One region of the Amycolatopsis sp. NPDC004079 genome, then DNA from elsewhere that is predicted to be linked to it. Evidence: riboswitches for the same ligand, from Rfam matches in the RefSeq annotation. Region 1 holds a riboswitch; each other region holds the start of a gene.
The links. Region 1 has a riboswitch for S-adenosylmethionine ahead of thrC (threonine synthase). Riboswitches for the same ligand answer to the same signal wherever they lie in the genome.

Region 1 (3,710 bases):
GACGGAACCCTAGGCACTACCGGAATCCACCGTAACGGAGCCGAGGACGGAATGCCGAACAGCGACCGGCTCCGGGGTCCGCTCCAGGGCCGCGAGCAGGGCTGTTAAGATTTTCGATTGTTGCCGTGCGGCATTCCGTCAGGGAGGAAACCCGGCAGTCCCTCGGGACTGATCCGGAGCCACACGAACGCGGCAGCGACCTTCACCGAGTGAAAGAGGAACGCCTCCATGGCCAACATCAAGTCGCAGGTCAAGCGCATCGACACCAACGAGAAGGCGCGGCAGCGCAACCTGGCGATCCGGTCCTCGGTGAAGACCGCGATCCGCAAGTTCCGCGAGGCCGCCGAAGCCGGTGACAAGGACAAGGCCCTCGAACTGCAGCGCGACGCCGCTCGCAAGCTCGACAAGGCCGTCACCAAGGGCGTCATCCACGCCAACCAGGCCGCGAACAAGAAGTCGGCTCTCGCGAAGCGCGCGAACCAGCTCTGAGCGCAGTCTTTCCGGAAGGCCCGGCGGCTTCGGCTGCCGGGCCTTTTCCGTGTCCTGAGGTCGGTCTGGGCCCGGTGATCGCGCCCCTCAGACGGCGGGGTGTGCCCCATCGCGAGAGCGCGGCAGCCGATAAGGGCTGCCGGTCGCCTGAGCGTCAGCGATCTCCCTTGGCCGCGACCACCTCGAGGACCGCGCGCTGCAGGGCGTAGTTCGCATCGGCCGCCGCGCCCTTGACCTCGGCGTTCAGCCGCGCCACGACGCGCATCGCGGTCGCGAGGCCGTCCTGGCCCCAGCCGCGGGACTGGCCTTGGGCCTTGCGGATCTTCCACGGCGGCATGCCCAGTTCGCCCGCCATCTGGTTCGGGTTGCCGCGGCCAGCGGCGGACACGCGAGCGATCGTGCGGACCGCGTCGGCGAGAGCGTCGGCCACCAGGACGTGCGGAACGCCCAGCTGCATCGCCCACTGCAGCGACTCCATCGCGGCCGCCCGGTCCCCCGCGACGGCCTTCTCCGCGACCGCGAAGCCGGTCACGTCGGCGCGTCCCGTGTGGTAGCGGCGGACCGCCTGCTCGTCGATGACTCCTCCGGTGTCGGCGACCAGTTGCGTCGCCGCCGAGGACAGTTCGCGCAGGTCCGAGCCGACCGAGTCGAGCAGCGCCATCAGGCCCGCGCCGTCGATCTTGCCGCCCGCGCGGCGCACCTCGTTGCGGACGAACGCCTCGCGCTCGGCCGGCTTGGTGAGCTTCGGGCATTCGGTGATCTCCGCGCCCGCTTTTTTCAACGCGCCAGGCAGCGCCTTCGCGGCCTTGCTCCGCCCGCCGCCGCTGTGCACGACCACGAGGACGATGCCGTCGGCCGGCGCCTTCACGTAGGCCAGGACCGCGTCGGACAGCTCCTGCGAGATGTCCTGCGCCGACTCCAGCACGATCACGCGCCCCTCGGCGAACAAGGACGGGCTGACCAGCTCAGCCAGCACGGGCGGTGTGAGATCGGACACTCGCGTCCGCGTGAGGTCCGCCGTGGGGTCCGCGGCCTTGGCCGCGTCGAGGGAAGCTCGCACAGCCCGTTCGATGAGCAGTTCTTCCTCGCCCGTGACGAGGTGCAGCGGCGCGGGTGCGGTGGTCACCTCGCCATCTTCTCACCCGGCTGCCGGACCGTCCGCCCCGGTGATGTGAGCCGCCTCCGTGGCACGAGCTGATCGGGATGTCGTACGGTGTAGACGAGGACGCGCCCACCGGCGCTCCGACAACCGAATACCGCTCATCCAGAGGGGCAGAGGGAACGGCCCGACGAAGCCCCGGCAACCGGCGTACAGCCTGTCATCCCGCGATCGCGGGATAGCTGACGACCACGGTGCCAATTCCGGCCCGCTTCGGCGGGGCAGATGAGGAAAGGAACCTCGCGATGACTGCAGCCCTCAGCGCCACCTCCGCCAACAAGACGATCGACCTCGGTCCGGCCGTCGAACTGGTGTCGAAGGAAGAAGGGCACCGGCAGCCGCTCGCTCCGGAATTCGTCTCCGCCGAAGACTTCTCGCCGCTCGAGGTCGCCTACGACTTCGGCCGCGTCCGCCGCGAGGACATCGAAGCGGGCCCGCGCAACATCTGGCGTTACAAGAAACTCCTTCCCGTCCCCTCGACCGTCGAGGAGACTCCGAACACCGAACCCGGCTGTACCCGGCTCGTGCGCGCCGACCGGCTCGCGAAGGAGCTCGGCCTCAAGAGCGTGTGGGTCAAGGACGACACCGGCAACCCGACGCACTCGTTCAAGGACCGCGTGGTCGCCGTCGCGCTGGCCGCGGCCCGCGAGTTCGGCTTCGAGGTCCTCGCGTGTCCCTCGACCGGCAACCTGGCCAACGCGACCGCCGCCGCGGCGGCCCGCGCCGGCTGGCGGTCGGTCGTGCTGATCCCGAAGAACCTCGAGCGCGCGAAGATCCTCACCACCGCGGTCTACGACGGCGACCTGATCGCCGTCGACGGCAACTACGACGACGTCAACCGGCTCGCCACCGAGCTGGCCGGCGAGCACCCGAAGTGGGCGTTCGTGAACGTCAACGTCCGCCCGTACTACTCCGAGGGCTCGAAGACGCTCGCCTACGAGGTCGCCGAGCAGCTCGGCTGGCGGATCCCCGAGCAGATCGTCGTGCCGATCGCCTCCGGTTCCCAGCTCACCAAGGTGGACAAGGGTTTCCGCGAGCTGGGCCAGCTCGGTCTCGTGGACGCCAGCCCGTACAAGGTGTTCGGCGCACAGGCCACCGGCTGCTCGCCGGTCTCCACCGCGTACCGCAACGGCCACGACGTGGTCCAGCCGGTGAAGCCGGACACCATCGCCCGCTCGCTGGCGATCGGCAACCCGGCCGACGGCCCGTACGTGCTCGACGTGGTCAACCGCACCGGCGGCGCGATCGAGGACGTCACCGACGAAGAGGTCGTGGAAGGCATCCGGCTGCTCGCGCGCACCGAAGGCATCTTCACCGAGACCGCGGGCGGCGTCACCGTGGCGACCGCGAAGAAGCTCGTCGAAACCGGCAAGCTCGACCCGGACGCCGAAACCGTCCTCCTCATCACCGGTGACGGCCTCAAGACCCTCGACGCGGTCGAGAACCACATCGGCCCGAAGGCCACCGTGCCGCCGTCCGCCGCGGCCGTCGCCAAGGCGCTCGGCTACTGACGCACCAGCCCGGGGTCCGCCGCACTACCGCGGCGGACCCCGCGGCTCACCCCGGCGCGCGACCGCCGGCCCGCTTCCCGCGGGCAGAACAGCGGTGTCGCCGTCGACGTCGGTCCGGGTGACCAGTGCTCCCATCGTCCCGAGAACGTCCACTGTGGACTTGCTCGGATGTCCGTATCCGTTGCCCGCGCCGACACTGATCAGCGCCGTGCGCGGCCGCACCGCCGCGAGGAACTGCGGCAGCGAATACCTCGAGCCGTGGTGTGGCACCTTCAATACGTCGGCCCGCAGGTCGACGCCCTCGGCGAGCAGATCCGCTTGCGCGGCCAGTTCCACGTCCCCGGTCAGCAAAACCCGGCCAGCCGAGGTGTCCGCGCGCAGGACCACCGAACTGTTGTTGATCATCGTGCCGTCCTGCAGCGCCGGTGACCGAGTAGTGGCGTAGCGCGGACCTAGTACGTCCAGCGACAATCCCGGCCACTCCAGCCGTTGTCCCTCGCTCAACTGCATTAGCGGCACGCCACGACGCCGCGCTTCGCCGGAAACCGACT
Region 2 (3,710 bases), on a different contig from region 1:
GTCAGCCCCCAAACGCCGGCTTAAAAGCGATCCCGCCCGCGGCGGCGAAGCCGACGCCAAAAACACAGCTGGTGAGAGACCCCCGAAACCCGCCCCCACCGCCCCAGCACCACCATCAAGCACAAAACCCCGGCAACTCCCGCGTATCCCCCACCGGAGCCCACCGCCCATCAACCTTCGCGTACTCCCACCGAGCCCCCCGAGCGACAATCTGCCGCAACGCCAGCACCAACCGATCCACGTGCTCCTCGGTACTCCCCAACCCGAGACTCACCCGAACAGCCTGCTGCCCCTCCCCGCCAGCCTCGCGAATCAACCGCCGAGCAGCCACATGAGCACAGAACGCCCCGTCCCGCACCCCAATCCCGTACTCAGCCGACAACACCGCCGCCAGCCACCCAGGCTCAAACCCGTCGACGACAAAACTCACCGTGCCAACCCGATCCACCGGCGCGTCAAAGAACCGCAACTCAGCACACCCAGGCAGCCCGGCCAGCCCCTTCCGCAACCGCTCCAGCAACGCAGCCTCATGCGCCCCGACGGCATCCCACTGGGCCGCCAACTGCTCGCAAGCCACGCCCAACGCATACACCCCAACGGTATTGGGCGACCCAGCCTCGTGCCGCTCCTCACCGCTGTTCCACACGACGGCTTCCTCAGTCACCAGCTTGGTCGCCCCACCACCGGCAAGATAAGGCTCAGCAGCCCGCAACCAGTCGCTGCGTCCGACCAACGCCCCAGCCCCAAACGGCGCGTACAGCTTGTGCCCGGACAACGCGACGTAGTCGACATCCAACTCCCGCAACGAAATCCGCCGATGCGGCGCAAGCTGAGCAGCGTCCAACGCCACCCGAGCCCCATGCTTCCGAGCCACCGCAGCGATCTCGGCCACCGGCAGCAGTTCGCCAGTCACATTCGACGCCCCAGCGACAACCACCAACCGAGGCCCCTGCGGACATTCCGCAAGCGCTTCGTCCACAACGGACACCGCGGCAAGCCGAGTCCGCGGCAACTGCACCCGCCGGACATTCGGCCCCCGCCACGGCAGCAACGCGGCATGGTGCTCACTGTCGAAAACAACAACAGAAGTCTTACGCGGCAACGCTTTCGCCAGCAGATTGAACGCATCAGTCGTGTTGCGAGTGAAGATCACCGAGTCCCCGCTACGAGCGTCCACAAACCGACGCAGCACACCCCGAGTCCGCTCGTACAACCGAGTGGAAACCTGCGAAGCAAACCCAGCACCGCGATGCACGCTGGCATACCAGGGAAGAAACTCGTCCACCGCCGAACGCACCGCGTCCAGACACGGCGCACTGGCCGCGTGATCAAGATTGGCGTAACCGATGTCGCCGCCCGTCACCAACGGCACCCGCAGCGACGCACCGGCCACAGCGGGAACGGCGGGAACAACAGTTTCCGTGGACCGGTCGAGTGCGAGAGTCATGACGGCGCCTCCTCGGCGTTCCGGGGGACCCCCGGCGAGGGGCCCGCGCTTGCCCGTCGCGCTGCGCGACCGGCCTGGTCCTCACCCGGGGCACCCCACCGCGGTAGGAGGGTTGCCGGCCAGCAAGCCGGGGCTTCGCGCTGGCACTCATGACCTGAAACCGACGATAGCGGAAAACCAGCGAAAGAAACCAGACCCGTCTCGTGATCTGAGACGGCAGTCACAAGGAACGTCCACAAAGGACAGAGAAGTCAGGCTCCGGATTCGCCGTGCCAGCGGGCCAGGCGACCAGCTCGGTCAACCGCCCGGATCCGCCGTTCGGTCGCGTCGCGGTCGGCGGCGGTCGTGACCACCAAAAGCTGGTCCTCGACCTGCAACCGGCTGGTTTTCTGCGGCGTGAAGCCTGTTCCCCCGCGCACCACGAGACTGACCGTCGCACCGGCAGGCAACCGGAGCTCCGACAGGTACACGCCGTGCAGCTTCGACCCCTTCTGGATGCGCACCTGCAGCAGTTCCGCGCCGAGTTCGTCGAGCGGCGCGGAATCGACCTCGATCTCGTGCGCCTGAGTCGCCTTCGCCAGCCCGAGGATCCGCGCGAGCGGACTGAGCGTCGCGCCCTGCAGCACGGTGAGCACGATGACGAGCACGAAAACCGCGTCCACGAGGCGTTGCGCGCCGGGCACTCCTTCGGACAACGGGATCATCGCGAGCACGATCGGCACCGCGCCGCGCAGGCCCGCCCAGGACAGGAACGCCTGGTCTCGCCAGGGCAACCGGAACGGCAGCAGCGACAGAACCACCGACAGCGGCCGGGCGAGCAGCAGCACCACGGCACCCGCCACCAAACCCGGGATGAGCGCTTCGAGCAGCCGGGTCGGCGACGCGAACAGGCCGAGCAGCACGAACAAGCCGATCTGCGCGAGCCAGCCGAGCCCTTCGGCGAACGACAGGGTGTCCGACCGGTGCGGCAGCTTCGAATTCCCGAGCACCAGACCGGCGACGTAGGTGGCCAGCAGGCCGGACGCGTGCGCCAGCTGTCCCGAGGAGTACGCGAGCACGCACACCGCCACCGTGGCGAGCGGGTACAGACCGGTCGCCGGGAGCGCGGCCCGGCGCAGCGCCTGCGCGCCCAGCCAGCCGAACGCGAGGCCGAGCACCAGGCCGGTGAGCAGTTCGTAGACCACCAGCAGCGGCAGCGACCAGTCGACCGCCTCGCCGGACGCGAGCACGACGACCGCGATGTAGGCGGGCGCGTCGTTGATGCCGGATTCCAGCTCCAGCGCGCCGACGAGCCGCTTGCCGACCCCGGCGGTGCGCAGCACGGAGAACACCGCCGCGGCGTCGGTGGACGCGAGGACCGCGCCCCACAGCAGGGCGAGCCGCCAGTCGAGGCCGAGCAGCCAGTGCAGAGCCGCGCCGGTGACCGCGATGCTGATCACCACGGCCACTGTGGACAGCAGGATTCCGGGCCCCAGCGAGGGTTTCACCGCGGACCAGCGCGTGGTGAGCCCGCCTTCGGTGAGGATCAGGACGAGCGCGGCGAGCCCGAGCGACTGGGTGAGCGCCGGATTGTCGAAGCGGATGCCGAACCCGGCCTCGCCGAGGACGACGCCGATCCCGAGATACAGCAGCAGCGACGGGAATCCGAGCCGGATGGACACCCGCACCGCGATGACCGAGACGACCAGAACCAGCGCGCCGACGCCCAGCACCATGGGAAGCTCGTCCACTCGCCCGCCTCCCTCCCGTCGCCCGCAGGCGTCCAGAATAGTGAGGCAGTGTCCGGTTCCCGAGCCCGCACCACCGATGCGGGGGACCACCAACGTGTGTTACGACGCCTGGGCGGCACTCACCGTCGCGAGATCGACACCGAGCGCGGCGAACGGACCCCTCGCGCCGGGCAAGACCCGGACCGCGCGCTGCTGGTCCCGCGTCAGCCATCCCGCCTCGACCGCCCGCTCCAGCACCGCCGCCGGAACCACGCCGGCGAGGTGCTCCCGCCGCTCTGTCCAATCCAGACAGTCGCGCAGCAACGGCCGCCGCGGCCGATCCGGGACCGGCACGCCGAGATCGGCCAGCACCTCGCGTCCGGTGTCGGTGAGCGCGAGCCCGTCCGACACGTCGATCAGGCCCCGATCGACCATCCCGTCCCGCAAAGCGACCCCGAGCGTCCCGGCCAGATGGTCGTAACAACTGCGCGCGAACGCCAATCGCTGTACTCGCAACGAAGTCCGCAGCCCGGACGGCTGTTTCAGTTCGGCAT
Region 3 (3,710 bases), on a different contig from region 1:
GGCATAAAAGCGATCCCGCCCGCGGCGGCGAAGCCGACGCCAAAAACACAGCTGTCTGGCTGACCTACCAACCCAAACACCACGGGCCCAAACACCACGGGCCGCCCCACTTCGGAGCGGCCCGCGAACGCCTTACGTTAAAACAAACCCTCAAGCAGCAACCACACTCTGCGGCCCACGAGCCACCTGACTCACATGCGCACCCCGATCAGAGATCCACGACAGCGCAGCCTCAGCCCGCTCCCCGCGCACCCCCAACCGGAACCGAGCGATCGGCGTGTCCCCAATACGAGTGAGGCCACCCCCAATAGTGGCGAGTTCGACATCGAAGCGGCTGGCCGCCTCAGGCAGCAGCGCCCCCACCGACGCAAACCCGATCAGCACGATGTCGACCGCGCGGTCGTACTTCGCGGACTGGGCGCGCGAGGTCTCGATCGACGGCAGCACCGCCTGTGCGGTCCAGCTGTCCGGCGTCGAGATCAGGTCGAGCACCGTGCCGCGCTCGACGATCGCGCCGTTGTCGAGCACCGCGACGTCGTCGCAGACCCGGCGGACGACGTCGGCGTCCGGGGTGGTGACGACGACCGTCACGCCCAGTTCGGCGCGCGCCCGGTCGAGCACGGCGAGCACCGCGCCGGCGTCTTCCGCCGAAATCCCGGCGGTCGGGTCGTCGGCGAGCAGCACGGCCGGTCCGGCGGCGAGCGCCTTGGCGACCGCGACCCGGCGGAGCTGGCCGTCGGTGAGTTCTTCCGGCTTCTGCGCGGCGCGCGGGGTGAGGCCGACCAGGTCGAGCAGCGAGCCGACCCGGCTGCGCCGCTGCGGGCCGTCGACGCCGAGTTGCTCGAGCGGGCTGGCGATGTTGCCCGCGATGGTGCGCTCGGCGAGCAGCTCCGGTTTGGTGCCGACGACCCCGAGCTGGCGGCGGATCTCCCGCAGCCGCTTGCCGTCGAGGGTCGCGGTGTTGAGGCCGTCGAGCCGCACGACGCCGCGGTCGGGGCGCTCCTGCAGCGCGATGCAGCGGGCGAGGGTCGACTTGCCGGAGCCGGACGGACCCACGATTCCGAACAGCGAGCCGGCTTGCACGTCAACGCTCACGTCGCGCAGTGCGGCGACACGATTTCCGTGGAAGGGAAAGGACTTGGACACGTTTTCGACAGTGATCACGAAAGGGCTCCAGGCAAACGAGGCGCGGCGCCGGATCCGGGCGCGCCAGGCGTCATCGAATTACCGTCCACAGTGGACGGCGCAAGAAACTGCGGAAAAGACGATCAGGCGATGACCATGGAGCGTTGACACGCACATACCGAGCGGCGACCTTCGTCGACTACACGCCGGCGGGTCAGCAGGAGCGGGCGGGTGACCCTCTTCATCGAAAACAGCCTCCATCGGTCCTGGCGGTAGCACCTGCCCTGCGGAGGGTGGTTGCTGCGACTTCGGCGAGCCAGGTCTCTCAGTCGCTCGGGATGGACGCTTTCGAGTAAAGCCGATCCCATTGGCTGAACGCAAGCGCGTTGGTGCAGATCACACGTCTGGTGGTGCCCGCATGCCGGAACACCTCGTCCAGAACCCGGAAACCCGGAACCTCGGTTCCCGAACATTGCCTCGACCTGCGGAACCCTCGCGCCGGCCCGCCGCGGCGAACTAGTTCGTTCCACTGTGGACGATCAAGAAGCTTTGTGGAACAAGAGTTTTCCCGTTGTCAAGTGACGGGCGCGCGCGGGCCTCGGCACCCGGGTCGCCGGGTCCGCGATCGGGTCGAGATAGGTCAGCGAAGCGAAGCACCTCGACCTGGCGCGACTGAACAATCCGGACCAGGGAGCAAAGAGACTCCCCCGAATGCCACGACCTTGACGAGCCGCCCGTCACAGGTCACCGGCCATTTCAGCCGCGCTCGCGCGATGACCGAGAGTAGCCGCTGGGCTCGGGATCACCCACGATCAGCGACGACGCAAGATCACCAAGCCACGCACCGAAATCAACGCCCCGAATCCGGAATACCCGCCGCGCCGCCGCAGTTGGACGTCACAAGCGAGCGCCGCGAGAGGGGGTCAGTTCCCGACTGCCGCGATCCGCGCGAACGCGTGCACGTCAAGCTGCTCCCCGCGCGTCTTCGGGTCGATCCCCGCTTCGGCGAGCAACTCGCCAGCCCGCTCCGCGGAACCGGCCCATCCCGCCAGCGCGGCCCGCAAAGTCTTGCGCCGCTGCGAAAACGCCGCGTCGACCACCGCGAACAACCGCGCGCGATCCACCCCGGACACCGGGTCGGTCCGGGTGAACGAAACCAGTGCGGAATCGACGTTCGGCACCGGCCAGAACACCGCGCGCGGCACTGCGGCGACCTTGCGCGCCGGTCCGTACCAAGCGAGCTTCACGCTCGGCACGCCGTAAGTCCGGCTGCCCGGCCCGGCCGCCATCCGATCCGCGACCTCGGTCTGGACCATCACGAGCCCGCTGCGCAGCGACGGCAGCTCGGCCAGGAGGTGCAGCACCACCGGCACCGCGACGTTGTACGGCAGGTTCGCCACGATCGACACCGGCTCAGCCGGGAGATCAGCGGCCCGCACGCGCAGCGCGTCGGCGCCGACCACGGTCAGCCGCTCCGCTGCCTCCGGGGCGCGCTCAGCGATTGTCTGCGGCAGACGGGCGGCCAGCACCGGATCGATCTCCACGGCGACGACCTGAGCGCCAGCGGCGAGCAGGCCCAGCGTCAGCGACCCGAGGCCGGGCCCGACCTCCAGCACGACCTCCCCCGGCCGCACGCCGCCGAGTTCGACGATGCGGCGGACCGTGTTGGGGTCGTGCACGAAGTTCTGCCCGAGCTTCTTCGTGGGCCGGACGTCGAGTTCGTCGGCCAGCCCGCGGATTTCGGCAGGCCCCAGCAGTTCCACCACCGGACGAGCCTACCCAGCGCGGTCGCGGCGACGACAACGCGGCGTATGAAAACAGGCGGCCGTGAGCGCGAAGCTCACGGCCGCCTGCCGGAAAAACAGAGGGTGCTCAGGCCTTGTAGCCGCAGCCCCAGGCGCTGTAGCCGCCGCGCGCGTCGCGCACCTTCTCGGCGGTCGCGATCTGCTGCTCGCGGGTGGCCTTGTCGGCCGTCGGCGCGTACTGCGTGCCGCCGTAAGCCGCCCAGGTCTGCTTGTCGAACTGGAGGCCGCCGTAGTAGCCGTTGCCGGTGTTGATCGACCAGTTGCCGCCCGACTCGCACTGCGCGATGCGGTCCCACGCGCCGGTGTCGCCGATGGCCGGGGCCGGCGGCTTCTTGGTGCCGACCTTGATGATCTTGGCCTTGGCCTCGACCAGGGTCTTCTCCGAGATCTGCTCGCGCGAGACCTCTTCGCCGTTCTTCTTCGTGACCTTGTAGGTCACCAGCTTCTTGCCCGGCGTGCCCGGGTCCTCGACGCTCTGCTGGCCCTGCAGCTGCGTCGGGTCGTCGACCTTCTGCACGTCCGGGTCGATGGCCTCTTCCTGGTTGACCATCGACACGCCCATGCGGCTGACGTGGACTTCGGCGCCGTTCTTGAGGCTGACGTCGAGGCCGCCGTCGACCGCGTCGTCCGGGCCGAGGTTCAGCTTCAGGGCGGAGACGAACTCCTTGGTGGTCACCGCGTTGGTGCTCACCTGGCGGGGCGCGTTGGTGCCGTCGAAGAGCGTGATGTGCTTGAGGGTCTTGACCTGGACGGTCGAGCCCTCGAGCGGCAGGTCGCCGG

Region 2: another riboswitch for S-adenosylmethionine. It lies ahead of ABZX37_RS45195 (aminotransferase class V-fold PLP-dependent enzyme); the one in region 1 lies ahead of thrC (threonine synthase).
Region 3: another riboswitch for S-adenosylmethionine. It lies ahead of ABZX37_RS46535 (ATP-binding cassette domain-containing protein); the one in region 1 lies ahead of thrC (threonine synthase).

Annotation. Positions count from the first base shown of each region.
Region 1 is NZ_JBEXMH010000005.1:49,254-52,963, reverse strand. It holds gene rpsT (30S ribosomal protein S20) at 229-489, shown strand; gene holA (DNA polymerase III subunit delta) at 644-1,615, opposite strand; SAM riboswitch class I at 1,747-1,880, shown strand; gene thrC (threonine synthase) at 1,894-3,159, shown strand; gene ABZX37_RS06985 (ComEC/Rec2 family competence protein) at 3,184-3,710, opposite strand, start outside.
Region 2 is NZ_JBEXMH010000094.1:47-3,756, forward strand. It holds gene ABZX37_RS45195 (aminotransferase class V-fold PLP-dependent enzyme) at 116-1,447, opposite strand; SAM riboswitch class IV at 1,488-1,602, opposite strand; gene ABZX37_RS45200 (potassium/proton antiporter) at 1,699-3,177, opposite strand; gene ABZX37_RS45205 (helix-turn-helix domain-containing protein) at 3,277-3,710, opposite strand, start outside.
Region 3 is NZ_JBEXMH010000106.1:42-3,751, forward strand. It holds gene ABZX37_RS46535 (ATP-binding cassette domain-containing protein) at 151-1,164, opposite strand; SAM riboswitch class I at 1,380-1,470, opposite strand; gene rsmA (16S rRNA (adenine(1518)-N(6)/adenine(1519)-N(6))-dimethyltransferase RsmA) at 2,049-2,891, opposite strand; gene ABZX37_RS46545 (transglycosylase family protein) at 2,998-3,710, opposite strand, start outside.